DNA from 2 places in the Brevibacillus halotolerans genome. Region 2 is predicted to be linked to the other one. Evidence: a T-box and tRNA genes for the amino acid it is inferred to sense, from the RefSeq annotation. Region 2 holds a T-box; the other holds one or more tRNA genes.
What was found. A T-box is a leader RNA that pairs with one kind of tRNA and senses whether it is charged. The one in region 2 lies ahead of trpS (tryptophan--tRNA ligase), so its partner is inferred to be a tRNA-Trp.
Positions count from the first base shown of each region.

Region 1: it has a tRNA-Trp gene. The T-box ahead of trpS (tryptophan--tRNA ligase) is inferred to sense a tRNA for this amino acid. The anticodon was not compared.

Region 1 is NZ_JAPTNK010000001.1:6-8,967, forward strand. It holds partial or broken rRNA gene O0550_RS00005 (23S ribosomal RNA) at 1-198, shown strand, start outside; tRNA gene O0550_RS00010 (tRNA-Asn) at 256-330, shown strand; tRNA gene O0550_RS00015 (tRNA-Ser) at 334-426, shown strand; tRNA gene O0550_RS00020 (tRNA-Glu) at 433-509, shown strand; tRNA gene O0550_RS00025 (tRNA-Val) at 517-592, shown strand; tRNA gene O0550_RS00030 (tRNA-Met) at 610-686, shown strand; tRNA gene O0550_RS00035 (tRNA-Asp) at 693-769, shown strand; tRNA gene O0550_RS00040 (tRNA-Phe) at 800-872, shown strand; tRNA gene O0550_RS00045 (tRNA-Trp) at 885-958, shown strand; tRNA gene O0550_RS00050 (tRNA-His) at 975-1,050, shown strand; tRNA gene O0550_RS00055 (tRNA-Gly) at 1,059-1,134, shown strand; tRNA gene O0550_RS00060 (tRNA-Cys) at 1,140-1,213, shown strand; tRNA gene O0550_RS00065 (tRNA-Leu) at 1,328-1,410, shown strand; gene O0550_RS00070 (purine/pyrimidine permease) at 1,552-2,889, shown strand; gene O0550_RS00075 (B3/B4 domain-containing protein) at 2,909-3,583, opposite strand; gene rnhA (ribonuclease HI) at 3,873-4,307, shown strand; gene queG (tRNA epoxyqueuosine(34) reductase QueG) at 4,304-5,485, shown strand; gene O0550_RS00090 (methylated-DNA--[protein]-cysteine S-methyltransferase) at 5,545-6,066, shown strand; gene O0550_RS00095 (amidase domain-containing protein) at 6,241-7,272, shown strand; gene O0550_RS00100 (tRNA (cytidine(34)-2'-O)-methyltransferase) at 7,525-7,998, shown strand; gene O0550_RS00105 (HAD family hydrolase) at 8,058-8,789, shown strand.
Region 2 is NZ_JAPTNK010000015.1:3,575-27,508, forward strand. It holds gene O0550_RS17425 (P-loop NTPase family protein) at 126-866, opposite strand; gene O0550_RS17430 (sensor histidine kinase) at 863-2,302, opposite strand; gene O0550_RS17435 (response regulator transcription factor) at 2,306-2,962, opposite strand; gene O0550_RS17440 (LCP family protein) at 3,304-4,290, shown strand; gene O0550_RS17445 (copper amine oxidase N-terminal domain-containing protein) at 4,536-5,171, shown strand; gene O0550_RS17450 (hypothetical protein) at 5,247-6,113, opposite strand; gene trpS (tryptophan--tRNA ligase) at 6,298-7,293, opposite strand; T-box leader at 7,490-7,773, opposite strand; gene O0550_RS17460 (MgtC/SapB family protein) at 7,834-8,511, opposite strand; gene O0550_RS17465 (non-ribosomal peptide synthetase family protein) at 8,634-12,308, opposite strand; gene O0550_RS17470 (methyl-accepting chemotaxis protein) at 12,439-14,178, opposite strand; gene O0550_RS17475 (P1 family peptidase) at 14,623-15,612, opposite strand; gene O0550_RS17480 (bifunctional cytochrome P450/NADPH--P450 reductase) at 15,831-19,019, shown strand; gene O0550_RS17485 (HRDC domain-containing protein) at 19,935-20,915, opposite strand; gene O0550_RS17490 (hypothetical protein) at 21,633-21,818, shown strand; gene spo0A (sporulation transcription factor Spo0A) at 22,480-23,262, opposite strand; gene spoIVB (SpoIVB peptidase) at 23,552-23,934, opposite strand, start outside.

The sequences.
Region 1 (8,962 bases), on a different contig from region 2:
GCCAGTGGCACAGCTGGGTAGCTATGTGCGGACGGGATAAGCGCTGAAAGCATCTAAGCGTGAAGCCCCCTTCAAGATGAGACTTCCCATAGCGCAAGCTAGTAAGACCCCTTATAGACGATGAGGTTGATAGGTTCGGTGTGGAAGTGCAGTAATGCATGGAGCTGACGAATACTAATCGGTCGAGGACTTATCCACATTGCCTTTATGCTGACTTCATTATCTAGTTTTGAAAGAACAATTCTTTCACATTGTTCCTCAGTAGCTCAATGGTGGAGCAACCGGCTGTTAACCGGTAGGCTGGCGGTTCGAGTCCGTCCTGAGGAGCCATATGGATGGATGTCCGAGAGGCCGAAGGAGCACGATTGGAAATCGTGTAGGCGGGGACAACTCGTCTCGTGGGTTCAAATCCCACTCCATCCGCCATAATTTGGCCCGTTGGTGAAGCGGTTTAACACAGCAGCCTTTCACGCTGTCATACAGGGGTTCGAATCCCCTACGGGTCACCATTTATCTGGAGGATTAGCTCAGCTGGGAGAGCATCTGCCTTACAAGCAGAGGGTCGGCGGTTCGATCCCGTCATCCTCCACCATTTTAATATTTTATTGTCGCGGGGTGGAGCAGCTCGGTAGCTCGTCGGGCTCATAACCCGAAGGTCGCAGGTTCAAATCCTGTCCCCGCAACCAAATTATGGAGCTGTGGTGAAGTTGGAGTTCACGCCGGTCTGTCACACCGGAGGTCGCGGGTTCGAGTCCCGTCAGCTCCGCCATTTCTGATTAAGAGTATGGCAAGTATGTTTGGCTCGGTAGCTCAGTCGGTAGAGCAGAGGACTGAAAATCCTCGTGTCGGCGGTTCGATTCCGTCCCGAGCCACCTTTATTATGTAGGGGCATAGTTTAATGGTAGAACAAAAGTCTCCAAAACTTTTGGCGTGGGTTCGATTCCTACTGCCCCTGCCACTATAATGTTAATATGGCGGTCGTGGCGAAGTGGTTAACGCATCGGATTGTGGCTCCGACACTCGTGGGTTCGATTCCCATCGATCGCCCCATTTTTTATGCGGACGTAGCTCAATTGGTAGAGCGTCGCCTTGCCAAGGCGAAGGTCGCGGGTTCGAGACCCGTCGTCCGCTCCATATATGGAGGTATAGCCAAGTGGTAAGGCACGGGTCTGCAAAACCCTCATCCCCGGTTCAAATCCGGGTACCTCCTCCATTTCAAACGATTTGATATTTTTCTACAAGTATTGATAATATATGTTGATTTTTATAGAAAAATATGATAGATTTATAGAGCAATAAATTGAGATGGTTATTTGAAATTGAACATGCCGGTATGGCGGAATTGGCAGACGCGCGCGACTCAAAATCGTGAGGGAAACCGTGGGGGTTCAAGTCCCTCTACCGGCACCATACGTAAAGGAAATGCTTTCTTCAATAGAGAAGAAAGCATTTTTGCTTTTATTACTATATTACTGCTTACAGCGCAGGTTATTTTGGTTCGAAAATAAATTCAGAGTCATTTGATAGGAAGATGGTAAGGGGGAAGACGGTGTGAAGTACGGCTTACATAGTACACCACCTTGGAAGGTAACAATACCAGCAGCTGTGCAGTGGTTTATTGTAACTCTTTCGTGTAGCATTGCAGTGCCTATTGTCATTGGTGAAGCTTATGGTTTAAGCGAAGCCCAAACAGCTTTATTTATTCAACAGACTTTGTTTTATATTGGATTAGCCTCCCTAATCCAGGGTTGGATTGGTCATAGATATCCTATGATGGAGGCACCTGCAGGGTTATGGTGGAGTATTTTTCTTATGTTAGGCCAAATAGGTGTTACAATGGGCTTAGCCCCAATGGAAATAGGACAATCCTTCCAGGTTGGGATGGTCATCTCGGGTTTAATCTTTTTAATTTTAGGCTTCACCAAGTCTATAAGTAAATTGCAGAAGCTTTTTACCCCTGCTGTAACCGGGACCTATATGATTTTACTAGCAATATCACTAGCTAGTAATTTTATTAAAGGGATGCTAGGAGTAGGGTATCATGGTTCAACTACTGTACTTCCTAGTATTGCCTTAGCCTCTATTGTTATTATTATGATTGTGTTACTATGTCAAAAAATAAAAGCTGTTGCTAGCTTTGCAGTATTAATCGGAATGTTAGCAGGTTGGGGAACATATGCTTTAATGGGCTGGACAGATCCTATTAGAGAATCATCGAGTTTGATAGCTTTACCCCGGTTGTTTTTCTGGGGACCGTTTCATTGGGATCTAGGGATTGTAATAACATGTGTACTTACAACTCTAATTCTTTTAACTAATTTAATAACTAGCATTGCAGTAATTGGTGAAACAACGGAAGAAAAGGCGGAAAAGAGACACTTTGATAAAGGTGGAGTATTTACCGGTGTGTCCCATCTAATATCTGGATTGGCAGGGGTTGTAGGAATGATACCACTCACACTTGCTGCGGCGTTTATACAAACGACAAGGATTGCATCTAGATTACCCTTTATTTTAGCTATGTCTTTCATGATGATAATTGGGCTTCTTCCTTCTATTTCTAATATACTAGCAACCTTGCCAACACCAGTTGCCTATGCAGCTATGTTTGTTGCGTATGCCCAAATCCTAGGATTTGGTTTACGAGATTTTAAAAGAATTCCTTTTAATGAACGAACGATTATTGTGGTAGGTTGTTCTTTATTATTGGGATTAGGTATCATGTTTGTTGCTCCTGATGCGTGGCGAACTCTGCATCCTATGCTGAGTTTCTTATGTAGTAATGGACTCCTAGTGGGTGTGCTATTAGTTTTGTTATTAGAACATGTTATTTACCCTAATCGTGCGGTACAAACTGTAGAGACAAAAAAAGACGAATCTGCTTCCTAGGCAATTCGTCTTTTTTGATTTACTTTGTTGAAATAATGGCGGATTCAACAATGTCACCGCCATTGATCTCGATCATCATTCTAGCTGAGGAACCAATTATTTTTTCCTGTTCGTTTGGTGAAATATTTGGTGGAATAAAGATGATCTGTATGAGCTCTGTGCTGTCAGTTGTTACACTGGTTCGGAGAGAATCAACAATAGGGCTACCAAATGCTCCATTCTCATCAGCTAAGATTATTTTTCCGTTCATAGTAACGTCACGTCCATTTAGAGCTGAATAAACATCATTTTCTGTACCTAATTGACAACGTATTGGAAGTTGTAGCTTGTGAACATCATATAAACCAAAAGGAAGAAAATGCGTAATTGATAAAAAGTTATTTACATCGACTGCGGAATTTACCCAATGAAAGGGGTTTCCTTGTAGAATTCGGCGCAGTAACGCCTCAGAAGAAGGGCGGTATCGACTAGGATCGATACCTAATGCTTTAAACCCTGCACGCCAGTAGCTTAGATTAGGGATATTCTTCATGCTTTCAAGAGAATGCTCTATACGCAGAGATTCAATAAAATAATTCATGCGACCCATTAGCATTTTGGGAGAGCTAGAGAGGGACATTCCCGAATAATGAATCATTCCCAAAGAAAAATCAGGAAGCTTCTCTAACAGATTAGAATCAATGTTTATGTACATGAAAAATGCTCCTTTCAAATACAAAATTATAAAATAGTATATCACTCTTTAGAAATATATAAAATTCCGTCAGCACTATAAGCTTTTTAGTACATGTTCAAACGACATACAGCATGTTTAATCAGATCATGGAAAAGCCAATAACAAACATGGGAATAAAGGGGAAATCATTTGTTTTTACGTAACAGATCACGTAACATGAGGGAAGAGATTTCAGTGAAATATTTTTGTAGAGGGCTCTGTCCTTTTATACAATAGAAATAGAAACCAAGGAGGGAACGGAACGACGATGAAGGAAGTAACAATTTATACGGACGGAGCATGCTCGGGTAATCCTGGTCCAGGTGGCTGGGGAGCGGTTCTGTTTTATGGTGAACATAAAAAAGAGATGTCCGGATCAGCTGAGCAAACGACAAATAATCGAATGGAATTGCAGGCTGTTATCGAAGCTTTAAAGGTTCTTAAGGAGCCCTGCAAGGTTACGATATATAGCGATAGTGCCTATGTTGTAAACTGTTTTCAACAGCGGTGGCATGTGGGCTGGGTGCAGCGAGGATGGAAAAATAGCAAAAACCAACCTGTGGAGAATCAGGAGCTATGGAAAGAGCTTCTGTCACTCATGGAAACTCATCAGGTTAGCTATGTAAAAGTAAAGGGCCATGCTGACAATGAATGGAATAATCGTTGCGACGAATTGGCCACAGGAGCGATTAAACACCGGTGAAGCCATCTCTAGACACAGCATATTGGCAACAAATAAAAGAAACCATTCAACGCTATGCAGCAGAAATAGGCATTGATAAAATAGGATTTACCTCAGCAGATCCCTTTTTAGAATTAAAAGACAGACTGATCGTGCATCGTGAAAAAGGATATGAGTCAGGTTTTGAAGAGAAGGACATTGATAAGCGGGTGTATCCTGAGCTTACTCTTGAGGGGGCACGTTCGATCATCGCTATTGCTATTGCCTATCCCTCCAAGATGACCAATTTTCCCAAATCAGAACCTGAGGCGTATAGAGGAATTTTAGCCCGCTCTGCATGGGGGGGAGATTATCATCACATTCTACGTGATAAATTGAACCAACTTGCCGATTTTATTCAAACATTGGAATCAGAAGTACGTTTAGAATCTATGGTAGATACAGGTGTCCTGTCTGATCGAGCTGTAGCTGAAAGAGCGGGAATAGGATGGGTAGGGAAAAATTGTTCCATTATTACCCCAGAATTCGGTTCTTATGTCTATCTAGGCGAGATGATCACGAACCTACCGTTACCATCCGATCAGCCAATAGAGGATCAGTGTGGAGACTGTACGCTTTGTTTGGATACTTGCCCAACGCAGGCCTTAGTTCAAGGTGGGCAACTAAATTCACAGAGATGTGTAGCGTTTCTTACTCAAGTGAAGGACGAAATACCAGAGGAATTCCGTGAAAAAATAGGCAATAGATTATATGGTTGTGATACCTGTCAGACGGTATGCCCTAAAAATAAAGGGATGAACTTTACACATCACCCAGAAACTTTACCAGATCCAGAGCTAGTTAAACCTTTGCTAAAGCCCCTACTTACAATTGGAAATAAGGAATTTAAAGCAAGGTTTGGAAAATCAGCAGCAGCTTGGCGCGGTAAAAAGCCTATACAAAGAAATGCCATTTTGGGTTTAGCACATTTTAGAGATAAGTCAGCAATTCCAGATCTAATCGAGCTTTTGAATAAAGATTTACGTCCCGTTATCCGAGGAACCTCTGCGTGGGCATTAGGACGAATTGGTGGAGAGTTAGTAGTGAAAGCATTGGAACTAGCCAATCTCAAGGAACAAGATGAGTCTGTTTTGCAAGAGATACAAAAAGCATTAAAAAAGCTAGAAGGAAAAAACGTGACAGCGAACAATAATACCTAGAAGGTTGCTTCCGTAATATCTAGCACATAACAATGCTAAATATAAAGGAGAGAGTAAGGATGAATGTATTGTATTACTCTTATATGGATGCACCTATTGGGGGATTGATTTTAGTTACGAATCAAATTGGTGTTTGTTATATCCAATTTGGACAAGATGAGGAAAGCATGCTTGCCGTCCAAAGCTGGGCAAAAAAATGGCAATATACCTTAGCAGATCGTCCTACACCAGAAAAACACCATGAGCTCCACCAACAATTGCGGGATTATTTCCAAGGAAAACGTAAAACCTTTACTTTCCCTATAGACTTGCATGGAACAGTGTTTCAGAAAAAGGTTTGGAATGCATTACTTACGATTCCTTACGGTGAGACACGCTCATATAAAGAAATTGCTTGTTTTATTGGTTCAGATAAGGCAGTAAGAGCAGTAGGAGGGGCTAACAACAAAAATCCGGTCTCGTTACTTGTTCCATGCCATCGAGTAATTGGAGCGGATGGATCTTTGGTCGGCTATGGTGGAGGGCTATCCATTAAGGAACAATTACTTTCTTTAGAAGGGGTATTACCGATTGATAAATAACAGAAACAATGTTATAGGTTTACTAGCTGAATGCTGTGAGGATTGCATACTCATGGGTCAAGGCTCTTAACCATATAATTAGCAATAGATGCTAGTTGCCCGATTAAGAATGCTATACGTTGAAAATGCTTGATCGGAAGCGTACATCCCGAAATGGAAGGGAGCATACGTAATATGGTGGGAGAAGCTTGGAGAACTGAGGTAAACCAATATCTCGAAGAAATAGATAAGGCACTTCTAAGCCTGAATTTTTCTATTTTGCCCCAACAAATGAAACTTACGGAAGAAACAAAGAAAGCGATTAGGTATTGGCAGGAAGCTTGGCTTCAATGGAGGAATGGACAATACGATCCCGAAAGCTGGTCATTGCATGCGGTTCATACAAAGCTAACACCTATTTATGAGGCAGCGTGCTCTTCAAATGTTATAGTATCAGGACTTCTCCATAGGAGAATTTATTACAGACCGACTCCATCTGCCCCTCTTGAGTTTTATGAAATACAGACCAACGAACAGATAAAATTAATCTCTGATGACGGAAGCCTGTGGAAATTCGAACAGGTGTGGGGGATGCCAATGCCGTTATTTCATGGCAATGATTCTGATTTGGCAAATTCCATGAACAATAATCAAGAGCAGGGTAGTTCCTCACATAATAGTTTGCCTAATGATGTAGTGAATTCAAAAATCCATCCTGTTGTTCTATCCTATCGTTATAATCGGGAAGCTGCTGTTGCTTATGCAAATACGTATTGGGAAACTCCTAACCCGGCATATCCTTATTTTCAGGATGATTGTACCAACTTTATTTCTCAATGCTTGCATGCAGGTGGAATTCCTATGATATTTACTAATAGTAGGGCCAAAGGATGGTGGTATCGTCATCGGAAAGAGGGATGGAGTTTTAGTTGGGCCATTGCAAATAGTCTAGAATCATTGTTGGCAAAAGGAGGGGCTCCTTTTTATGCTCAACAAAGGGAATCTCCGCAGGAATTGGAACTCGGCGATATCATTTGTTATGATTTTACTGGGGATGGGAGATGGGATCATAATACAATTGTCGTAGCAAAGGATGAGCAGGGATTTCCGTTAGTGAATGCGCACACGTTTAATGCGCAGTATCGCTATTGGGAGTATTTAGATTCTACAGCTTATACACCTGCTATTAAGTATCGCTTCTTTCATGTGATGGCCATCGATAATTAAAACATTACTTTGTATGTTGTTACAGCAAAGGTTCAGATAAGAAAAACCTAAAAAAGTGCTTTTTTATCAAATAATTTGGTACTTACAAAATCACTAAGAATGGTCAAGAACCCTAAAGAGTAGTTTGCTTCTTTTGAATTGGGGGGAAGCTGTTCTTTAGGGTTTTCTTTCTAAAAGCTTTTTTCAAGCATATCGGAATTATCTTTTTTACGATAAGATGATAATGAGTTTGTTAGAGGAGAGATAGCGTCTATGTCTTTACACATCGTACTACATGAACCATTAATTCCAGCCAATACAGGGAATATTGCCAGAACTTGCGCAGCTACTGGTGTTCATTTGCATCTTATACGTCCACTTGGCTTTTCAACTGACGACAAGGCTCTGAAACGAGCGGGATTGGATTATTGGCATGCAGTAAATATCAGCTACTACGATAATTTTGATCATTTCGCCCAAGTTCATGAGCATAAAACAGATCGTTTTTTCTTTGTAGAGACAAATGGGACAAGGTCTTATAGCGATATCGCTTTTCAACCTGGCGATTTTATTATCTTGGGTAAAGAAACTAGTGGCATTCCACAAGAAATTATGGACAGATACGATCCTAGTCAAATTGTTCGTATTCCTATGGGAGGCGCAACCAGATCTATGAATTTATCTAATTGTGCAGCCATTGTTACTTTTGAAGGGCTACGGCAGATTGGCTTTCCAGGATTGGATTAAACTAGCTTGTTGTTTTTCTGTAGATAAATATAAGGTAGGGTATTCAAAGGGAGGAAGTTATGTCACAGGCAACTACCGTTTTTTTTGACCTAGATGGAACATTATTAGAGATGCATACTGATCAATTCGTGGAGAACTATCTAAAAGAGTTAGCTAAGTTTGTAGGGGATGCCTTTGAATCAAAGCAATTGATTAGTTGGCTATGGGATTCAACAAAAGCAATGATTATTAATAAGGAAGCAGATAAAACAAACGAACAGATATTCATTGAGAATTTCGTTAAAAAGAGTGGCACGAAGAAAGAAGATGTATGGCCTATCTTTGAAAAATTTTATGTGGAGCTATTTCCCAATTTATCACACTACACCAATCCATCACCATGGGGGAAAAAATTAGTGGAAGCAGCGAAAGAGGCAGGTTATCGTATTGCTGTTACTACAAACCCTGTTTTTCCAAAAGAAGCTATATACGGGAGATTGGCATGGCTTGAATTAACACCCGAAGATTTTGAATGGGTAACGGTGTATGAGACATCTCATTTCACAAAACCTAATCTGGAGTATTATCGTGAAGTATGTGAGCGTCTACAAGTAGCACCAGAAGATTGCATCATGGTAGGAAATCATATGCAGGAAGACATGGTAGCAAGTCAATTGGGTGTAAAAACATTTTTGGTGACCAATTACATGGAGGATCGTGGGGAGCCTACCTATCAGGTAGACCAACGAGGGACGATTGAGGAATTATATCAAGCAATTATAAATCGTCAGGGTGTTTTTGCTAAAGCTTAGACAATTATTAGTGGAAGTATGAATAAGACTGGGAATGAATAGACAAAGAAAAAAAACAAAGAACAAGCGATTAACAGAAAAATTAAGCTGCCCAAAAAAGGCAGCTTTTTTTATGAAAAATTCTTTCATAGCGCTCGAACTTCATTTAATCTATTTTCTGAAATAATGATAAA
Region 2 (23,934 bases):
GCATTCAGTGTAGTACGGGATTATATGATAAGTGAGATGGACTTGTAATCAAGTTGTAAAATGTTGAGATGTAAGGTCGATACGCACAAAAAAAGACCAGCCACAACTAGCGGCCAGTCTTAGGATTATCGATAAGAGGTCGATCCTGAATAATAATTGAGTATTGCCATGATATCTTTGGTAAAGCCAATCACTTTCATTGTTCTTTGATTGATCATCACGTTATATTTCCACGTTTTGTTCGTCTTGCTCTTATAATAAACTTCCGTCTTGGTGCCAAACCGCACAGCATCCTGGTCCAATGTCAGATCGGACGCCAGCTCAGAATCTCCTTTTTCTTGGATAAACTGATCAGCAAGTTCAAACAGATTACGACCGGGAGATGTGTCACCAAAGAAGTTCGCTCCGTTTCCTTTCAAGATTTTAAGAACATCTCCGTCTCTGGCATTCAAGATGATATCGTAAATATCATTGGGACCGTTTGAAACCGTTAGCGTCATATAGTACAGGCCACTGGGAATTTTGTTTAGCTCCTTTTCGACATGTTCACTTACTTCCTGATTTAGTCCCTTGAATACTTTTTCGACTAGATCCTTCAGCTTGTTGTGGTCAATCACCGATAGCTCAAATTGGACATCGTCTACAGTAAGCTTCTCATTAAAATATTTGTTGACGGCATTTACGCTGAGCATCCTCACGGCATCTTGCGAAAGCGTACCTTCATATTTCACCTCGTTGCTCTTGTGCTCGCTATTTATTTTTTTAACCATGACAGTGTCCTTCTCGATAGCATTGTAAAATCCAGTGCAACCTGTCGTCATTAATAAAAACGCCATGCTTACAATAGAAAACAGATATTTTTTCATTGTTGCACCCCAGTCTTTTGACCCGTTCCATTAAAAATAACCTGAATTGTCGTACCTTGATTAACCTCGCTAATCACTTTGATACTGGCTTTATGAATGTCTGCAATACTGTGACATATGGAGAGACCTAAGCCCGCTCCATTATTGCTTCTCGTTCTTGCTATATCCGTCATGAAAAACGGTTCAAATATTTTATCCTGATGCTCTTTGGCAATCCCTATGCCCTGATCAATTATTTCGAGGATGTAATGGTTATCACTCCAGTAGGTACGAAGTGTAATGCTCTGCTGTTTGGCGGAAGCTTTAAGCGCATTATCTACAAGATTGAAAATTAAGCTTTTCATTACATCCTTATCCATAAGCAGAGACCCTTCTTCGCAATCAATAACGATGCTAATCTGCTTTTCTCTCGCTTTCATTTTCAGCACAGGTTCCATTTCGGCAATTGTGGCCTTAAGATCATGTTCCTCCATTTGAAAATGGTGCTCCTCTAGGAAAACCAAATCCATCAGCTTTAACGAAAAGGATTCTAGCCGCTTTCCTTCTGAATAAATGACATCCAGAGCATCTAAAAATATATCTTCTTTGTATTTAGTTGTTCTCAGAAAATTGGCGAATCCGATAATCGAGGTCAATGGTGTTTTTAATTCGTGAGTAAAGTTATTGATAAACCTTTGCTTCTGTTGGTTGTGTAGCTCCAAGTCATTGATTTTATCCTCGACCACCGAAGCCATTTCGTTAAAATTTTTGGCCAGCACGCCGATTTCATCCTTTGTTGTTATCTGAACTCGTTCTGAAAAATCCCCCTGTGCAATAACCCGAGCCGTTCGATTTAGACGATCGATCGGCTTCGTCAGGCCTTTGCTCACAACATACATAATAAGCATATAAAGAATGCAGGCGGCCACATCCACTTTGACGAAAAAGCTGTATTGATCTACGCGCTCCTGATACACCGGCGTAAGATCCTTCATGTAAGTGAATACGTAACTTTTATGATTAATGTACGTTATATTCGTTGCAAACAATATCGTACGTTCATCAATATCTCGTAAAATATATCTGATTTCATCCGTACCTAGCTTGTCCAGCTCCTTACGCTCAAATGGCATCTTGAAATCGGTATTGCTGAAAATCGCCTGATTGCTATCATTTAGAATCTGCAAATAGGTTCGTTGCTCGCTGTTCTTCTCGACAAATTCGTTGGCAATATTCGTTAATACTGTTTTTTCGTAATCGACGGAATCATAGATACGAAGAATTGGAAGGATCGCATTTACGCTAGAATGAATGCTGATGTACTGGCTTAATGCGCTATTGATTTCCTGTTCTAGCATTTTCATGTGATTCCGCTCGATGACCATTATCGAAAAAATATGAAAGATGAGAACGAATGCAAGAATGGAAAACAAGTATATTTTCTGCCAAAACTTCATCCATCAATCCTCCAGCCGGTACCCAATTTTATAAATCGTCTTGATTTGGTCATGTAGCTGGAGTTTTTTGCGTAGCGATTTGATGTGCATATCGACCGTTCTTGTTTCACCATAGAAATCGCAGCCCCATACTTTGTCAAGGAACTGCTCTCTGGATAGTGCTATGTTCTTGTTTTTCAGCAATACGACCAGCAAATCGTATTCCTTTGGAGTCAGCTCTACCGGTTGGCCCTGGATAGTCGCCTCTCGTTTGTCCAGAGCCACTTCAATGTTTTGAAACTTGATGATAGAGTCTTCTTTGCCATATCTACGTAGCACTGTTTCGATTCGAGCCAAGAGTTCAATTGCTTCGAAGGGCTTAACAATGTAATCATCCGCCCCTAGTTTAAGTCCGTTGACTTTATCATACACAGAGTTTTTCGCGCTCAGGAAAATCACTGGTATGTGGTAGGATTTCATTTTTTCCATCAGCGAAAAGCCGTCCAGCTTCGGAATCATAACGTCCAACAGGATAAGATCAAACTTCTCTCGCTTCACCGCCTCCAGTGCCGAAAGACCGTCATGTACCTCGGTCGTTAAAAAGTTCACGAGCGTAAGATTCATTTTAATAATTTTGGCTATATGAATATCGTCCTCGACAATCAGTATCTTCTTTTGCATCTTCGTAATCACCTAACATTTCATGAATGGTTTATATGTTTTGTTACTGATATTACATGATAAAAGAATATTTTTATAGAGATAATATATATCTTTGTGAAACATGCAACAAGTCAAATAGGAATTGGATTGTTTCTTGAACGACTCATTCCCCCTATCAACAGCTGCAAAAGAGTTAATCTATCACTGCTCATGTAATTTATATAAATTCGACAATTTACAACTTCATTACAAGTCCATCTTATTTATCATATATTCGCAGACTACACTGATTGCATCCCCAGACGCAAATAACAATGTGAACATTAACGAAAAATGGATGAGATTATTGGAGGAGCAACATGTCATGGATTTTGGAAAAAAAGCAAAAGAATCATAAAAAGAAAACATGGAGGTTCGTGCTGATCAGCTTCAGAGTTTTGCTTTTGAGCATCATCATTTTTTTCGGCTATCAGCTCATTGGCACCTACTATGTACTTGACAGTCTGGACAAACCAAAGGATACCATTCTAATCGACGAGCAGGAGAATGACGCGCTGAAGCCTGTCATATGGGAAGGCACCGAGCGCGTCAGCATTCTGCTTATGGGCGGCGACAATCGGGGGGTGAAGAAGAACGATCAAGCGCGTTCCGATTCCATGCTGGTAGTAACGATTGACCCCACCACGAAAAAAGCACATCTTATGTCTGTTCTTCGGGATACTTATGTCGAAATCGAAGGTCATGGCAAAGGAAGAATCAACACCGCACTCGCACTAGGGGGACCTAACCTTGCCATGAAAACGATAGGCGACTTGCTCGGTCTTGATATTCAATATTATGTATATACCGATTTCGAAGGATTCAAATCACTCATCGATGGAATTGGCGGCATTGATTTTTATGTCGAGAAAAACATGGACTACACCGACAAAACCGACGGTAACCAATACGACATCCATCTGCGAAAAGGGCAACAAATGCTGGATGGAGATAAAGCGCTGCAATACGTGCGTTTCCGCCATGACGCAATGAGCGATTTCACCCGGACCGAGCGACAACGTAACCTGTTGCTTGCCATCGCTGAAAAGCTGAAATCCGACTGGAACCTTTTGCGGATGAAGCAAATTTTGGAAAGTGTAGCACCTTACATCCAGACAAATCTGAATATCCCCGATATGCTGAAGCTGGCAAAGCTCGGTGTGGAAAGCCACATAGCCGGCTTAGCACAAGTACCGCCGATGGAATTAATTGATGGCACATCAGTGAAAGGGGCCTCTGTCCTGAGTGTGCGAGATAATAAGAAGCTTCGTGAATTCGTGCAGGAATTAGTGGTTCAGGATAGGTAAAATAAAAAAATGACTTGAGTCCTGCTTAAGGAAACTCGGGTCATTTTTCTTTTGCGTTGTATGTCGTGCTGGCTTGAGGAACCATTTGTATAGCCATGCTGAATAGACCAGATTTCGTGAGATGCAGGATATTAGGAAAATACAGCCAGATTTGATGTTTGCTTTTTCTCTTGAATATTCTGTATGCTTTAGATCTAAAAAGTTGTCAATAAACAGAGATTTACACTAAAGGAGACAGACACAACATGAAGATGATAGGGAAAAAAGGGATGTTTTGCGGCGTATTAGCTACAGCACTGCTCGTATCAGGCATGACTTACGCTGCTCCAGCCATCAAAGTGATGGTCGATGGGAAAGAAGTGAAAACGGACGCGCAAGCTCAAATCATTAATGGTCGGGTACTCGTACCTGCACGGGGTTTGGCAGAATCTCTCGGAGGAGAGGTGCAATGGGATCAAAAAAACAAGATCGTGAACGTAAAAAGCAAATCCTCTAGCCAAAATGGAGCAATAACTGGCAAGGATGCATATGTGATTGAGGATCAAAAGGCTCTGATCAGTCTCCCTTCTGAACGGAAGGATAAGATCAAAGTAGAAAAAAAAGCAAATGAAGTTATTTTTCAATATGTACCGAAAAATAAGGCAGTAAAACCTGAATTTTTCTTCAGAGTGCTCATCATTACTAAAACCGTATGGGATAAAGATGAGTATGCAGATACAGGACTCTTTACGATGTTAGGAATGCAGGATGGAAAGGTATATGCATTGCAAACACCGAGTGAAGCACCTTATTTGGAGAAACCAGAAAGCCCGGAATTTAAAGAAAGCGTGGACATGCTAAATCAGCTTAAGCAATCCATTCAGTTTATGTTCATAAAGTAAGTAAGTAAATAATAAAGAAAAAATCCTTGAAGCTTCTCTTCAAGGATTTTTTGTCAGGATATAATAGAGATAGAACTAATATCTTTCCAAAATCAAAGCGGTTTTCAATGAGTCTTTTGGCAAAAACCATCCCTTTTCTTCTAGGTAAGCCTTTAGCCTCTTTTGTTCCTCTGAAGCTTCTCTGCTGTTGGTAGTTTTAAAGGAAGCTTCTACAATATAATCCAAATTGCCTCCAGAAGCAGATTTAATCGGCCAAATTTCCACATCAATCTTCAGCCCATTCCATGTTCCTGTGTATCGTTCTGCCAGAACAGGACCGTATATTCTTGCTTGTCCTACTTTTTCACTCCCCCATCCAGGGTACAGCCATTTATCCAGCTTTCCAGGTATATTGGCGGTTAGTAGTTTAATGGAGTCTGAGAGAGACGGCAATTGTGTTCCTTGAAAACCTGATTGTTTTATTTTTTTCTTTCTGGAAATACTTAATGTTTTTTGCTTGTAGCCCCATTCCACCTGCGCTTCATAATTCGTGTCTGTAGCATCAAAGCCTTCCTTATTAGCCTTTGTTAAGGCAGCATCAATGTTATTGTTTTCAATAGGATATCTTTTTTTATAGGTGATTTCCATATGCTCTTTACTGTCCGACTTGCGGATGCGACTAATCCAGCCTGCATGATTCAAATCCTGGTCTTCTGTATCCAGAAACTGTACATTCATTTTTATGGCGGAGTCAGGCAGATTGAACGCTTTAAGCACATCAGGCAACAGCTTATGCTCAGAAGATAGCACCTTATTCGAATCCAGTAATAGCTTCACTTCATAATCCGGCTCTAAATTACCAGCCGCTTGTGCGGATTCGGAAAGACCAAAAAGAGAGGAACAAAGACCTAGACAGACAGCAAATGCCATAGTTGCATGCTTGAGCGCAGGGATCGTTTTCACGTAAACAGCTCCTTTGTATTACAAGTACAAAAATTAGTTATCTTTCTTATACATCTGTTTATACAAGCTGCACATTTTTAGTCGTTAACAAGCTGTCTTTTTTTCACTCCGGTTACAAGATGATTTCTAACAGGATAATTATACCATAATTGTAAATACAAAGAATATAAAATCATCCACAAATTTACACCATTAGAATTCCTATGGCATTTCGTACCTCCTGAAGAACCTTTTGTGCAGACAGCCGAGCTTTCTCGGCACCCTGTTGCAGGGTATCGATTATTTGTTCTTCTGTAAGTTGCTGTTTGCGGGTACGGAATGGCTCCACAATTTGTTCGATTTTTTCAGCTAGTCGCTGTTTACAAGCTACACACCCGATTGATGCCATGGAGCATTGCTCTCTAAGCTGCTGTTGACCCAGCTCATTCGTAAAATATGTGTGCAGATGATAAACATTACAGCCTTGTACACTCGGATGACCTGGTTGTTGCAGATAGATACGAGTTGGATCAGAGTATGCCTTTTTTACTTTCTGAGCGATCTGGCTTTGCTCATCCTGTAAACTAATATACGTATCTACTCCGTCTGATTTACTCATTTTACCCTGACCATGTAGTGCAGGAATACGAACAGCATTCTCTGCCAACGGTTGCGGGTATGCAAAAACCTCACCATACCTATTATTGAAACGCCTAGCAATTTGCCGTGCCATCTCCAAATGCACTAATTGATCTTCACCAACAGGAACTACTTCACCTTTATGCAGCAGGATATCTGCTGTCATCAGCACAGGGTATCCCACTAAACCATAATTCACATTATCAGGATGCTTCTTCGCCTTTTCTTTAAAGGTTGGACATCTCATCAGCTCACCTAAAGGCATGACCATTCCTAGATATAAGGATAATTCCGCAACCTCGGCTGACAGAGAAGATTGTGTATAAAACGTACAATGCTCAGGATTCAGTCCTGCAGCCAAATAACTGGCGGCCGCTTCTAGAGCATTTTTAGACATATGCTCGCGGCTAGGATGTGTGGTCAATGTATGCAAATCTGCTATAAAAAAATTAGCATCGTATGTGTTTACAAGCTTCTCAATGCCTTTCATTGCTCCATAATAGTTACCCAAATGTAATTCACCAGTAGAACGGATACCTGATACCAGTTTTTGATTTTTCATAGATAATCAGCCTCTTTCGTTTTGAGAGCGGAGATCGTGGGGTATGAAAGGCATTGATCTCCCTCTGTTTATTTATCTCATTCAGTTGATAAAGCCACCACCAACCATCTTCCATTCTCATCACGCTCCTTGTCCTGATTACCTCTATTTTGTTTACAAGAAATACAAAAAGGGCTTCCCATCCTTATCTTTATAAAATAAGGACGAGAAACCCGTGGTGCCACCTTTATTCGCTGTCTACACAGCGCGCTCAATTGTATCGGAGCAAGTGCTAGCTCTGCATGCCTTTGCTCGAATACTTGTCTCTTCTATCGGTGAGACGCTCCGCCAGAGCCTACCTGTGTGTTACCATGTTCTGGTTCACACTATCGGTCTGGACGCTCAAAAGTCCATTCTGCAAGCTTCCCGCACTGATTTTCACCAACCATCAGCTCTCTTAAGCATTCTTGCCTGCATACTCCTCTTCATCATTGCGCTTGTTATCATTATGATCATGTATAGATTCCTGTAAACTTATCAATCAGTATACGTAACCTCACACTAGCTGTCAATCTCTACACGTGCCACCCCGTTTAAATTATGGACCATCTCATAAATGTCAGTAATGTAAATATGATCGTACACGACTAGACGTAAATCCATCTGTACCCTTTGCTTATCAACATCCTTTAACCAGACATTCTTAATCTTCATATCTTCTTCTTTGAATTTCTGGATGATCCCTGTCATATGGGAATGCTCATCTAAGAACAGGCGAATTTTTAATTCTTTTCCTTGTAATTTTCGAACCCCAATCATATTTACTAAATAAGGAAGCAACTGTACAGAGAACAAAATCATCGCAGCTCCTAACGCTGCCTCATAATAAAAGCCCGAGCCAACCGCAATTCCAATCCCTGCACTAGACCAAATAATTGCAGCTGTGGTTAGACCAGAAATAACATCATTATTTCGGCGCAAAATGACCCCTGCACCCAAAAAGCCGATTCCACTAACGATCTGTGCAGCCAAACGCATGGGATCTGTTCGATTGTTCATAGACGTTTCCGCATAAAATTGGGCAGATTCAATCGAAACAATCGTCAGTAAGCAGCTACTAACCGATATGATTACGCTAGTTTTTAATCCTAGTGGCTTCTGTTTTAATTCACGCTCAATTCCAATTACGATTCCAAGGAAAGCAGAAAGCATCAACTTTGCTAAAATAATTAATTCCATGTTATTCCACCTCTAACCTGGTTTGTCTGACGACTTTTATTACCTGTAGCTTATTATAAATCCTGATGAGCTATTCTTAAACCAACTGATAAGTAGAGGATGATTGACGGAGCACAACCTTGTTAGCAAATCGGCTCTGCAAGTGTTGGCATTGGGAAATATCCATTTTCTATTGCATACCTCACCATCGCCTGGAAATATGCTTTCGTCGGTGTTGGGCATGTAATCTGGAGCTTTTGTAATAGGGCTGTTGTTTTAGGGCATGCAAATCGAACATTCGAATCACGTGCGCCATCTCCCTCCAGTTGCGTAATAGCTAGCTCCATCCCTTCCCGATTTTTTTTCGTTCCATCAAATAGCCATTGCTCATATTCTTGTTGGGAAACCAGACTCAGCTGATAGCCAAAAGACTGAAAATGCTCCAATAGCTCCACATACGGAATCTGTTCTGGATTAACAATATGGAAAACGGCTCCGACTGCTTCCTCTTGTAATGCAAGGTTAGCAATCGCCTTTCCTGCAAAATCAATAGGGGTGAAGTCTACTAGCCAATCAACATGTGGGGCAACTCCCAGCAAAAACATCGCCCGACACATCCGATACATCGCATTTGTTTCCATGTTTCGTTGAAATGCACCAGATAACGAATGGCTACTCAAATTACCAGCACGATAGATTGTCACTGGTATACCTTCCTGTTCAAAAGCTCTCATCACCAGCTTCTCTGACTCCCATTTGCTATTGATATAATGATTGTCTAGCACAATGGAATAGTCCACTTGGTCTGCATTGCGCAATGCGTGCCATTTCCCTGCATAAGACAGTTCTTCAGGAATACCGATCGTGGAAACATAGTGAAAATGAATACCCTGTTTTTCCCTGGCCAGATCAAGTAACGTCTCCGTGCTTTGTACATTTACTCGATAGAAATGCTGAGAGTCACCAAAGTGAGCTACATCCGCTCCGCAGTGCATGATGGCATCAATATTTTGAACAAGCTCATGCCAATCCTCTTTGCCTAATCCCAAGCGCACTTCCTGCAAATCACCTATCATCACCCTCACACGTGAATGAAGCTGTCTACTCAGCTTATCTCCAAAGTAAAAGGAATAATTTTGATATAAACGTTCTGTAGCACTCTGAACATCTTCCCCACGTACCAAGCAATAAATTGTGCCCGATGCTGTTTGCAGCAATTCATTTAACAAATGAGAACCAAGATAGCCTGTCGCCCCCGTTAGTAAAAATGTATGCTGACCGCGTCTTAGAACCTTTTTGGTCGTTTGTAAACGCTCTGGATATTCAGCAAGGACTTCTTCTGTTTGTAAATTACTCTCAAGCAGCCCAGAATCAGTGCGTTCTGTGTTCTGCTCTTCTTGACTCAGCTCTTCAATTCGATGCGCTAATGCTTGGACAGTTGGATGTGTGAAGAAGTCATTAATTTTTAGCAGTGGATATTTTGGCTTTATTTCAACTAATATCTCTATAATTTTAAGAGAATGTCCTCCTATTTCAAAAAAATTATCATTTGCACCTACACGCTCTACTCCTAATCCTATTTCCCATACTCGGGCAATTTCCTGCTCAACCTCCGTTTTGGGCGCGATATACGTTTGTGTTCTTATCACCGGTTTTAGCTCAATAGTAGCTAGCTTTTTTCGATCAATTTTACCGGTTGGTGCAATAGGCATAGACGATAGATAACCAAATTGCACTGGAATCATGTAAGGAGGCAGCTTCTGCGAGCAAAAAGCTTGTAAAAGCGCCGGATCAATCTCCTGCTGTGTATTTGTTGTGTAAAAAGCGACCAATGTATTCTGATTATCATGGTCCTTTTTCACAATAACTGTTACGCTTTGTATCTCAGGATACGTAGCTAATCGCTCCTCAATCTCTCCTATTTCAATTCGATGCCCACGAATTTTGACCTGAAAATCTTTACGTTCTAAATACTCTACCTCTCCATCTTCTAGCAAGCGTCCCAGGTCACCTGTTTTATAAAAGATTTTTCCTGATCCTGGTGTGAAGGGGTCTGAAATAAAGGCTTCCTTCGTTTTCTCAGGCATGTGCAGATAGCCGTGCGAAATTCCTACGCTGCTAATCAGAATTTCTCCTGGAACACCAATCGGGCACAGTTGATACGATTCGTTAACCAGATATATTTCATAGTTTGCAAGAGGCTTTCCAATCGGGATGCTGGTCGTATCAGCTTTCACTGGTTTAGTCACAGCATGATACGTAGATGTCACAGTGCATTCAGTCGGCCCGTACAAATTGTAAATGATCGTATCACTCGAAAATTTAGCCTGAAAGGAACGAACAACCTCGCCCGCTAGAAGCTCTCCGCCTACTCCTATGCTTTTTACTGTAGCGAAGCAGTCTGCTTCTGTGCTTGGCAACGTTTTAACTAATTGGTTAAAGAAGGCAGCAGGAATGCCGGGAATGCACGTAACTCCTACACGCTTGACTGCTCTTGCAAACGAAATCGAATCCATTCTTTCTTCTTTCGTTAAAAAATGTAAGGTAACGCCGTTTAATAAGCCTCCAAATAACTCATGAACGGATGCATCAAAGCTAAACGTGATGAATTGTGTGAAGATATCCTGCTCTGTTACGTTCATCATTTTTCTAACAGCAAGCCCGTAATTCACTACCCCCTGATGGTGCAAAATAACTCCCTTGGGCGTTCCTGTGGACCCCGAGGTAAAAATGACATAGGCTGGATGCAACGGCGTAATAGCCGGTTTTATCGCTGTATCAGAATATATTTCAATGTCTTCCATCCATAAGACCTGTGCTTTCGGAATAGCTTGTACCACTAAATCTCGATAGGCAAGACTAGAAAGAACTACATGAGAATTCGTTTCCTGAATAATATGGGCATTACGTTCTTGCGGATGATGCGGGTCTAATGGAACATAAGCTGCGCCCGCTTTTAATATCCCAAGTACGGCTATGGTGGCTTCGATACTTCGCTCCATAAATAAAGAAACATATTGCCCTGGCTTAATCCCATGCTGTTGTAGCATTGTAGCTACCCGATTAGATGCCGTATCTACTTGTTTATACGTATACCTAGTCTCATCAGTCTGTAAGGCAAGCCTCTCACCATGCGCTTCTACTACCTCTTGAAAGACATCCAGAATCGTCTTTTCTGCTGGAAATGCTTCTGTCGTCTGATTCATGGATTGATACAGTTTCTGTTCCATTTCAGATAGCATGGGATAAGCAGTAAAGCTTGTCTGCGGATGCAGCACAGCTTGTTCTGCTAAACATTCCATTTGTTCCATAAATCGATCAATTGTCTGTTGACGGAAGCTGTTGGAATCATAATACATTTCCCAGCTAGCTTTTGCTTTGTTTACGATGATCCCAGCATGTAGGGGAGCAGCTGTATGTGCTTCAATCTGCATGAGTGAGTCTTGTTGCAGACAAAACGTGCTTGGGAATTGATCGAACGAATAAGAAGCATCAGCATCTTCTGTTCCATGCTTCCAAGCTTGTTCAACCTGATCTAGTACATCATTATAGTTCATTCCTTGTTGAACATTTATAGCTACTGGTACCCATTTCTCCTGACTAAGAGTACCCAACGTAATCTGCTGGGTTCCGCTGACTCTGTGCAGCCACATGATGTACAAAGCCAATAGATGAATTTCCTGTCCCTTTTCCCATAACTTTGTCATATATGGAGTCAAATCATACGAGCTTCTTGTAGTCACCGTATCTGTGAACTGACCGAAGCGATTATTGTCTAGTGGGAACGTTATAGGTTCGTATCTTGGTGTATTGTGCATGATAAACTCCTGCCTCCTAATAAAATATGAAAAGGTGAAAAAAGAAGAGAGACCAGCATCTGATCTCTCCTCTTTTGTACTCCATATTAGCATTCTGCTGACGACCCAACACTCTCTTAGAAATGAAAACCTACTTGTGTTCTTCTAATTTAAGTTGGGATAGCGCGCTATCTAACTCCTGCGCTATTTTACTTAATCCGTCAACAGAAACTAAAATTTCTTGGTAAGAAGCTAACTGATTATCTGACTTGACCTGGATGTTTTCTGCTGATTTTGTGTTTTTACGTGCATTCTCCGATACTTGTTTTACCACAGAGGTAACCTCTTCTGTTTCAGCTGCCATTTGTTGCGTGGAAGCAGATACCTCTTGCATACGGTCGGATACCTCTGTACTCGCCTGAACCATATGGCGGAATATCTCACCTGTTTCTTGCACGATTTTCACACCATCCAACACGTGCGCAGAACCTTGGCGAATAGAGATTACTGCTGTATTTGTACGTTCCTGAATCTCTTTGATGAGCTGGCTGATTTCTTCTGCCGATTGCTTAGATTGTTCCGCTAGTTTTCGTACCTCATCTGCAACAACTGAGAAGCCTCGACCGTGTTCACCTGCTCGTTGGGCTTCAATAGCTGCATTTAAAGCAAGTAAATTCGTCTGGTTTGCAATTTCGGAAATCATTTTGACAATCTCACCAATTTTACCTGACTGAGATTGTAGAACATCAATAATATTTTCAGATTCCTCTACAGAGTACTGAATGAGCTGCATTTGATCTGCCACTTTAGTGACAGAGTATTGACCGGACTCTGCCTGATCTTTCATGTTCAAAGATGTGTGATGAACCTCTGTTGAATTATTGGCGATGCTTTCAACACTAACCACCATCTCATCCAACGATTTCACACATTCTGTTGTAGCTATATTTTGCAGATTGGTGTGCTGGAACATTTCTTGGATGTTATCTGTAATGGTTGTAGCATGCTGATTATTTTCTTCCATAATCGTATGTAATTGCTGTGAGTTTTTCACTAGCTGATTCGAGGATTCGCGGATCGTCATCATAATCGTGCGCATATTTTCTGCCATTTGATTAAATTTGTTATTTACCTGACCCAACTCGTCCTTTCCTTCGCGCAAACGAACATCTAAATTTCCTCTGCTCATTTCATTAATACCACGCATAAGCTCTTGAATGGGTTTAAAGGTACGATTCACAATCAAATATTGGAAAACTACATTGATAAGGAGCAAAAAGAACAGCAATATGGAAGAGTTCAGCAATAGCGCGTCCTGCCCATTGGTCACCATACTAGCATCAACATCCATACCAAAATAAGCAACAACGTTTCCACTGTTGTCCATGATTGGATGAAGAGCCGAGATCCAAGTACCTAACTCATCATCATAAATAGAAGTTATCGTATCTTGTTTGGCATTGACAAGATTCTGAACTCCCTTCACAATGACGTCTGGCTGAGGGAGCATATCTCCCAATTTAATTCCTTCTGATTTCATAAACTCGTGAATTGGAGTTGGCTGAGCAATAATAGAAGTCTGATTTCCCTCTTTCAATTCCACTCCAAAAACATACGCCTGTTTAATCTGAGGATGCTCTTTACTGATCTGGTCAAGCCCCTCTGTCAGTTTCTTCTGGATGGAAGCATTCAAATCAGGATTTCTAACAGCCTCATCTATGTCTTCCGCAGAAACATGTACAGATTGTGACTGTAACAAGGCTCGCGTATCTTTTTCTAGCATTTCAATAAGGACTTGCCCTTGAATAACGAAACTTGCTAGGATTAATACAGCACCGATCAACATAGTATTAAGAACTGTAAACAATAAATTCCTAGTAGATATTTTCATGTTGGAAAACAACTCTTTCCCCTCTCTTTCTTTTCCCTGCTTCTAGAAATATGTAAAATAGGGCGCTATCCCTAGTATCGGTATGAAATCACAAAAGCTTTAATTTCTATATGTTAAAAAAATCAAGTCTTTTTTCACTTACACGTACCATTTTTGCCATTGCATAAAAAATTCACTGGTAGGATGTATAGGACTAGCTATGGAGAAAAGAGCATAAAGGCTTATTTCATAACGATTTAGCTTGATGTAAAGCAAGCCAAATAGCACAAAGACAAAGTCAGTGTGCTTGGTTATTGAAGCTTTTCCTAAATGAAAGATTGATAACATTTCATAAAAATGACAAAATTACACTGCACTTTTTTAGTTACAGGTTACGATAGGTGATCCTTTTTTGGATAGGTTTAACATAAACCTTTCGCTCCTTTAATGAGTATTTTCATCTCATCAAAATATCATTTCTGCTTTCTCACCTTGTCGACTCCGGTAAGATGGAATCGTACCTGCTGGCTCCGCTGCCTTTATCGCTCTTACAACCGCTTCTGCCAGTACTTCTGCTGCTAATGCACCGATTACATCCACAGAAGCCTGTACTTCTCCTGTTCCAATCGCAAATATCGTATCCCCGTCATGCATGGTGTGAATGGGATAAATTGTGCGGGCTAGTCCATCATGTGCCATTTGAGCAACCTTATTCGCTTCTGATTTGGTTAAGGTAGCATTACAAGCTACTACGCCAATCGTGGTATTCGCTCCAGTTGGAATGAAATGAAAGCTAGCTTTTTCCATACAATCATAGATATCTAGTAACTCCTCGTTTTCCCCGCGCACACCTGCAAGTCTTTCTCCAGTTACAGGACACCGTACCTCTCCAACTGCATTCACAGCAACAATTGCTCCAATTACTAGCCCGTTACCCAGCTCACGGGACGCCGTGCCTAGCCCCCCTTTCATCGCGCGTTCAAAACCGGCCATTTTTCCAACAGTAGCTCCACAGCCCGCTCCAATATTTCCCTCAGCAAACACCTGTTCACTCGCCTGCTTTGCCGCTTCATAGCCCATAGCCATGGTAGGTCGGATCGAAGCATCCCCGATAGCAAGATCAAATAATACTGCTGCTGGTACAATCGGCACTTTTGCAACTTTCACATCAAGTCCAATTCCCTGCTCCTCTAAATAACGCATTACCCCACTAGCTGCATCCAAGCCAAACGCGCTTCCCCCAGACAAGCATATCGCATGGACTTGATCTACTTTATTGATCGGTGAAAGCAAATCAGTCTCACGGGTACCTGGAGCTGAGCCACGAACGTCGACTCCGCATACTGCACCTTCCTCCATTAGAAGTACGGTACAGCCTGTCAGTGCTTCCTCATCTTGTTGATGACCTACCTTGATTCCTTTTATATCGACAATTGAACCTATTGTAGCAGTCATAGCTTACATCTTCTCCCTTTGTATATGAAATAACTCTTAACAGACGAGTAAAAAGCCCGTTTCTTGCAGAGCTTTCGTTTCTCTAATTTTTTAGACGTTATTTTATTACTTGTAATCTTTCCTTACAAACCGAATAAAACCAGACAATCCTTGTAAAAATAAGGTAGAAATCTCTAAAGAGGATGCGAGAGTCATCAAGAAATATGTATTAGAGAGGATTGATTACGATTTCTCACTTACAAAACATTCCGCAACCAAAAACCTTTGGTCCCCTTGGAAATTTACCTTTAATCAATCCAGAGATGCCAATTCAATCCATCATGAAGCTAGCCAATGAACTTGGTCCTATCTTCCGGCTGGAATACCCTGGAGGCCGCGTTAGCATCTATATTTCCAATCATAAGTTGGTAGCAGAGGCTTGTGATGAATCCCGTTTTGATAAGAATGTATGGCCTCCCTTGCAAAAAGTAAGAACATTTGCAGGCGATGGTCTGTTTACTAGCTCAACGGATGAGCCCAATTGGCAAAAAGCTCATAATATCCTGCTCCCAAGCTTTAGCCAAAGAGCCATGCAAGGGTACCATTCCATGATGGTAGACATTGCTGTACAGCTTATCCAGAAATGGGCGCGCCTTAACCCGGATGAAAGCATTGACGTACCTGAGGATATGACAAGGCTTACTTTGGATACCATTGGGTTGTGCGGCTTTAATTATCGGTTTAATAGCTTTTATCGAGAACAACCGCATCCCTTTATTACCAGCATGGTTCGTGCGCTGGATGAAGCAATGAGCCAGCTACAGCGCCTAGAAATTAAAGATAAATTGATGGTTATTACAAAACGTCAATTTAAACATGATATACAAGCCATGTTTACCCTTGTGGATAAAATAATAGCAGAACGTAAAGAGCACGAGGATCATGATGCAAACGATTTACTTTCCCATATGCTAAAGGGAAAAGACCCCCAAACGGGCGAAGGCTTGGATGACGAAAATATTCGCTATCAGATTATTACTTTCTTAATTGCTGGTCATGAAACCACAAGCGGTCTCTTATCCTTTGCTTTATACTTTCTATTAAAGAACCCGGATAAGCTTCAAAAGGCATATGAAGAGGTAGACCGTGTCTTAACTGGTTCTACTCCAACTTATACTGAAGTGCGAAATCTTACGTACATATCGATGATTTTAAATGAGTCTCTTCGTCTGTGGCCAACAGCTCCTGCCTTCTCTCTTTACGCGAAGGAAGACACACTGCTGGATGGAAAATATCCTTTGAAAAAAGGCGAAAGTGTCAATGTACTCATTCCTACACTTCATCGGGATACAAGCGTCTGGGGAGATAATGTCGAGGAGTTTCGCCCTGAGCGCTTTGAAGACCCTAGTCAAATCCCCTATGATGCGTATAAACCATTTGGAAACGGGCAGCGAGCCTGCATAGGACAGCAATTCGCGCTTCAAGAGGCGACCTTAGTACTTGGTATGATTTTAAAGTACTTTGACATCATTGACCATAATCATTATCAGCTAAAAATTAAAGAAACACTAACTTTAAAACCTGAAGGCTTTTCCATACGTGTCCGTTTACGCACGAATGAACTCTCCTTTCAAATTACCGGAAAAGAGAAGGAACGCGAAAAAACACAAGCGCAGCCAACAACCTCTACCACCGTTGACGCACATAATACGCCCTTGCTAGTGCTATATGGTTCCAATCTTGGCACTGCAGAGGGGATTGCAAGAGAACTTGCAGAGGATGCACGTTTCCAAGGATTCAAGAGCAAGGTTGCTCCTTTAAATGATTATTTAGGTAAGCTACCCAAAGAAGGAGCCGTATTTATTATTACCTCCTCTTATAACGGAAAACCACCGAGTAATGCCAAAGACTTTGTACAATGGCTAAAAGAAGCAGAGCCTGGAGAATTTACAGGGGTCAACTATACTGTATTCGGATGTGGCGACCATAATTGGGCCAGCACATACCAGCAGGTTCCTCACCTGATTGATAAGCAGCTCGAAACAAAAGGTGCGACACGGCTAATGAAGCAGGGAGAGGGTGACGCTAGCGGAGATTTTGAGAAACAACTTGAGGATTGGCGTCATCAATTGTGGCCTAGTGTCATGAACGCTTTAGGGCTCAAGATCAACGAAAATCGGGAGCGAGAGCGCAGCACGCTTTCTGTTCAATATGTTAATGGAATTGCGGGAGTTCCACTCGCTGAGTCCTATGATGCTCTTCGTTCGTACGTTACAGAGAATAGAGAGCTTCAGGGAGAAACTAGCGAACGTAGCACTCGTCATATCGAGATAGCTATTCCAGCAGGAGTCCATTACCACGAGGGGGATCATTTAGGTGTTCTGCCCAAAAACTGTCCTCAGCTAGTGGAACGTATTGTACATCGGTTTGGTTTGAATGGTAACGATTATCTAATTCTTAGTGGCAGTGGACGCAGTGCAGCGCATCTTCCGCTGGATCGTCCGGTAAGTGTATATGATCTGCTAAGTCATAGCGTAGAATTACAGGAAGCAGCAACCCGTGCTCAACTACGCGAACTTGCTGCTTATACAACCTGCCCACCTCATAAACGGGAATTGGAAGCCTTACTTGAAGAGGATACCTACAAAACCAATATAATGAATAAACGCATATCCATGTTTAATCTTATGGAACAGTATCCCGCCTGTGAATTACCTTTCGAACGCTTTTTAGAGCTTCTTCCACCTTTAAAAGCTCGTTACTATTCCATTTCCAGCTCCCCTCATCTCTTGCCAGATCGTACTAGCATAACGGTGAGCGTAGTGCGCGGCCCAGCCTGGAGTGGGCATGGGGAGTATCGAGGTGTTGCCTCAAATTATCTAGCCGATCTAAAGCCAAATGATCCTGTTGTTATATTTGTACGCACACCAGAATCTCACTTCACGCTACCTACAAATACAGAAACACCTCTTATCATGATCGGACCTGGTACCGGGGTTGCACCATTCCGGGGATTTCTTCAGGCACGAAAGCACTATCAGCAACAAGGAAAACAGCTTGGTGAAGCCCATCTTTACTTTGGTGCCCGCCATCCGCAACAGGATTACTTGTATCAAGAAGAGTTTGCGCAATATGAAAAAGAAGGTATCGTGACCATTCATACCGCTTTTTCACGAGTAGAGGGCCAGCCGAAAACCTATGTTCAGCATCTCATGAAACAAAATGAACAAGAGTTGATTCGTCTTCTAGATCAGGGAGCTCGACTTTATGTATGTGGGGATGGGAGTCGAATGGCTCCTGATGTGGAAGCCACGCTGATTTCATCCTATCAAGCAATTCATTCGGTAAGCAAAGAAGAAGCCCAAGCTTGGCTCGATAAGCTTCAACGGGATGAACAATATGTAAAGGATGTTTGGACAGGTGCATGATAAGGGCTTTTAAATCCCTTCTTCCCATCAGATAAAAAGATAGACCATTAACACCCGTGAAAAGAAGCACTCAGCAAAAAGTAGCTGGGTGCTTTTCACATTGCATAGATATTCATTTGGGACTGGGATTAACTCAACTGAGTAACACCTACTCTTTTCGACCGAACAGAGATAAGCCCCCAAAAAAGGGATAAGATCTATAGATAGGACAGTGATAGTAGATCATGTAATACACAGAGCCTAGGCGAACGTCATCACTACAAGTATTTGGGTGAAACACCCCGTTAATTCGTTTAGTCAGGACAGGGCATAGCGTCATTTACTATAAAGAACATATTACTTCCAAAGTGGGGGGGTAAAAACATGAAAAGAAAAAGTAAGAAGCCAATTATTCAACAAGTATATTACGACGGGTATGTGAATCCATACGATGATCCGTATTTCCAATTTGACCCATTCGTACCACGGCATCCTGACCACCGTGAGAGATGTATCAGAGAATGGCGAAGATGCGAAAGACGCTGTCACCACATGTTCGGACACGATAATGTCCGATGCAACAGAAGATGTCATCGAGAATTTCGAGATTGTTTACATTTCCATCACAGAAGATAACTTATCCAAGTTTTATTGTCTATCAATATGAAGAAGAGGGCGGTCGTCAAGTAATTCCCGCCCTCTTTTCATCGTAAAATAGCGTGTAAGCGTCCACAAATTTAGTAGACGAAGTACAACGAGATGTCCGTCCAATATGTGTAACAAATGTGGAGCTGTTGTAAAACAATCCTTTTTGTAAATATTATACATAATCAAGTTTTCACCATCAGTAAACCATCAAAAAAAACAGTGTAATGTTTCTTTTTTAAATGAGCCTGATCTGGCTTTTGATAGTAAATTATTGTAATAATAATCCAATTAGCCATTAAAAATATTCAATATTCGCTCGCCGTATTTTTCAACTTTAACTTGTCCAAAGCCTTTAACAGTAAGTAGCTCTTCTTTGGTTCTCGGATATTTCGCTATCATATCTTCCATCTCATTATTATTGAAGATGTAGTAAGCCTTGATGTTCTCTTCTCTTGAAGTTTGAAGCCTGTACGATTTTAGTTCTTCACGAAGTAAAGTTTCATCCCTCTTTTGAAAATCCTCTTGCGAAAACCGATATTTTGCAACGAAATCCATCTGCTTTGGTGTATGTAGCCTGACTAGCAAATTTGAAATTGCATACATATCCTTCTCAGCTAAGTCATATGTATTTGATTTATCATTCTGGTATTTTTCCAGCGTTGCTTTAATTTGATCGTATTTGATAATTGAGTTTTCTATCTCAGCAGGGCAACTATATTTATTAATAATGGTTTTGGGATTAGCCATGACTACAAGAGATAAAATTGGTATATTGCTGATTTTCAATTCTTTTGACAAGACATGTTTTATAATATCGATATGCCTTGCATTTTGAGTTACAGGACTATAAATTCCCTCTACAATTTCTTTTCCATATCTAAGTTTTATGGTTCTTACAAAGTTACCTTCTTGGTCAATCGAGATATTTCCACTTAATTTCTTCGTTTCTAAAATACAGATAAACTTATTAGAAATGACAACGAAGTCAAGCTGAGCAACATAATCCTCATACTCTACCCTTACATCGTGTAAACACAAAATTGGCAGGAATGAATTTTTTAGTTCAAAGTAGACATTATTCTCGCCAGCAAGTCCATATGTAAGAGACTTAATATCCCTCTCAATGTAATCCTTCTTTTCTCCATCTGCAACCTTGTTTAAAAGCTCATTAAGGGCAGAAAGCTGAGGATTATCTTTTGAGAAATCCTTAACAAATGTCGGACTTTGGATTGTCCTTTTTTGACCAAATAATTTATTGAATATAGACATATACGCTTCCCCTTGAAAATTTGATTAATTTTAGGACAAAAGTAAAAGCATTATCCTTATTTGATAGTAAGATTATACCATATAATTACTAATTAAGTTTGTTATTCCCATCTTATATAAGCCTGCTGTACTAATTATTTCGTAGCATTTAAAATCGAAGGACTTCTCTTCTAATTGATTACCCTAATTTTGTCACACACATAGAACCTATGACTAAAAGGTATCAATCCCACAGAACCCTATAAAAGGATAGCTGAGGTTCTTTATTCTACTTGACTATTCCCTAAAACTGTAGCAACGATAAATAAGCGAGACTATTTAGCATGCTCTACCTCTTGGTAGGGCGTTTTATTCGCGTAAATCGTCGATGATCTCTATGACCTCTATATGTGTCCAATACTCTTACGGTTTTCCGTGGAGGTCAGTGATAAACGTTAATGCTTTATCTTTAGGCGCCCCGAAGCTTCGTTCAATCCGTTTACGATACAATCGTTCGTTCAGTTCGCTTTAATGCCGCTGTCTGCTTTGGGTCAAATAAAACGTAGGGTCTTCCGCATACTATAGTCATCGCGATACCTCCCACCCGATTTATCTTTTTTTAGATTTTATACTATTAAATTATTGCTCTTTTATTCGAAAAATTTGAAACACAGAAAATAATATAATAATATAAATAATGCTTAATACATAATTTAACAGCAGAGGAGATCATTTTTTATGAAGAAACTAATGGGTGTATTTCTTACAGCTACCTTAATCGTTGGAGGCTTGGTTACAATTTCTCCTAAGCCTACTTTTGCAACTTTGTGCAATCCTAATGGTAAGACGGATTGTCCAGTAGGTCCTCATCCTAAATGCCCACCAACTACTAGAGGGAATATGCAAGAGATTTGTGCATGGTAACCTTTTCTGAAAATTAAATCACTACACTTCTAAGAGGGATCGATTATATGAAAAAGATATTTACTATAGGAATTAGTGCCTTGATGATCTTATCAGTTTCTAGTGCCGCAATCGCTGCTGAACAACAAAGTTTCTGTCAGGTTGAGCAATGTGATCAAATAACTTAAGCTAATGCCTCCTTTAAAGGGAGGCTCTTTTATTCTTTTAGTTATTTACATTTATTTTTCTTTACTTACTATGGTCTCTCACTCCATTCATACGTACATAATCTGCATGCGGACTATAGCTCTCCATTTCCAGCCGTATCTCTTCTACAGTTTGAATGTAGATCAATAACCACTCTCACTAAATTCCCCAGTATAATCCAAATAAAAAACGCCAGCCCCGAAGGACTAGCGCAATGAAATCGTGAGTTTTATCCGCGAAGGTATTCTACTATTTTCTAACTTATCCTCCAGTTAAAGTTGATTCGCAATAAATATTCGGGGACACTTTGGGTCAAGCGATCTTTCCGACTAACTACGTAAAAAATACGGAGGTGAAAAGACCAACTTTATTGGAATGACGATGAAAAATTTATTGGAATCTCGACCGAGCCACAAGTAAAAATTGACGGGAACAGGACGCTTAGCTTAACGTGAAAACAGCGTAGGTATCGTCTTCAGCTAATCTTCGCCTCAATCCGCAGCTTATCCGCCACCATCGCGATAAATTCGCTGTTCGTAGGTTTTGCCTTGGTATTAGAAACCGTATAGCCAAACAAGCTAGAAATGGAATCCAGATTACCTCTTGACCAAGCCACCTCAATCGCATGACGGATTGCACGCTCTACACGACTGGCTGTTGTATTAAACTTTTTAGCAATATCCGGATATAGTACCTTTGTGATAGAACCCAATAGTTCAACATCGTTATAGACCATCGTAATCGCTTCTCGCAAATATAAATATCCTTTAATATGAGCAGGCACTCCGATCTCATGGATAATGCTGGTTATGTTGGCATCTAAATTACGTCCTTTATTTTGTATCATAGAAGAAGTTTTCATTACGGGGATAAAAGAGGTCTTGCTACCGATCATCTGACGAATTCGCTGTGCAAGAATGTCCATGTCAAAAGGCTTTAATATATAGTAAGATGCCCCAAGTTCTACCGCGCGCTTTGTAATCTCTTCTTGGCCAAATGCTGTCAGCATGATGATTTTAGGTTGAGGTGTTAGTCGCATCGCTTGAATTTGTTCTAATACAGCCAAGCCATCCAGATGAGGCATGATAATGTCCAAAATGATAATATCTGGAACGCGCTCTTGGACGATCTTTAATACATCATTTCCGTTATAAGCGACACCGCTTACGCTCATATCACTCTGAGTGTTAATATACTCTTCAAGAAGACCTACAAACTCACGATTGTCATCAGCTAATACTACGCTTATCTTACTCAAATTCGTTCCTCCTTACGCATTCGATCACAGTGCATGATCTAACACTTCTTTCCTGTGAAGAAGTACGTTTCTCTTGATTCCTTATGGTAAATTATTCGACAGGTCATTTTTAACTCCTGCCCATGACGAAAGATTGAATGATATCTCTGATGATTCGACAAATAAGAGTAAAAGGACCAATGATCAGATTTTTATAGAAGGGGTATCGTGTGATTTGCTGTAGAACTTTTGCTATCCTCCGTATTTGATTCATCAAAAACAAGAATGTAAAAAGGTCTCAAGCAAGCATTTAGCTCGCCTTGAGACCCATAGATTGTTGTTGTTTTATCGTCAAACCCGCATCCTGAAGCATCCATTCAATAAAACAACCATAGCCGGAAGTAGGATCATTGACGAATACATGCGTAACTGCTCCAACCACTTTCCCATCTTGAATAATAGGGCTGCCGCTCATACCTTGTACAATTCCACCTGTTTTTTCTAATAATCGCTTGTCATTAACCTTAATGATCATCCCTTTAGTTGCAGGAAAATGCTGTTTTACAACATTGACAATTTCAATCTCAAACTCTTCTACCTCTTGTCCATTCACGACTGTTAAAATTTTTGCTGGACCTTCTTTTACCTGCTCAGCTAATGCTACCGGCAATGGTTCATTTCGCTTTGCTCTTT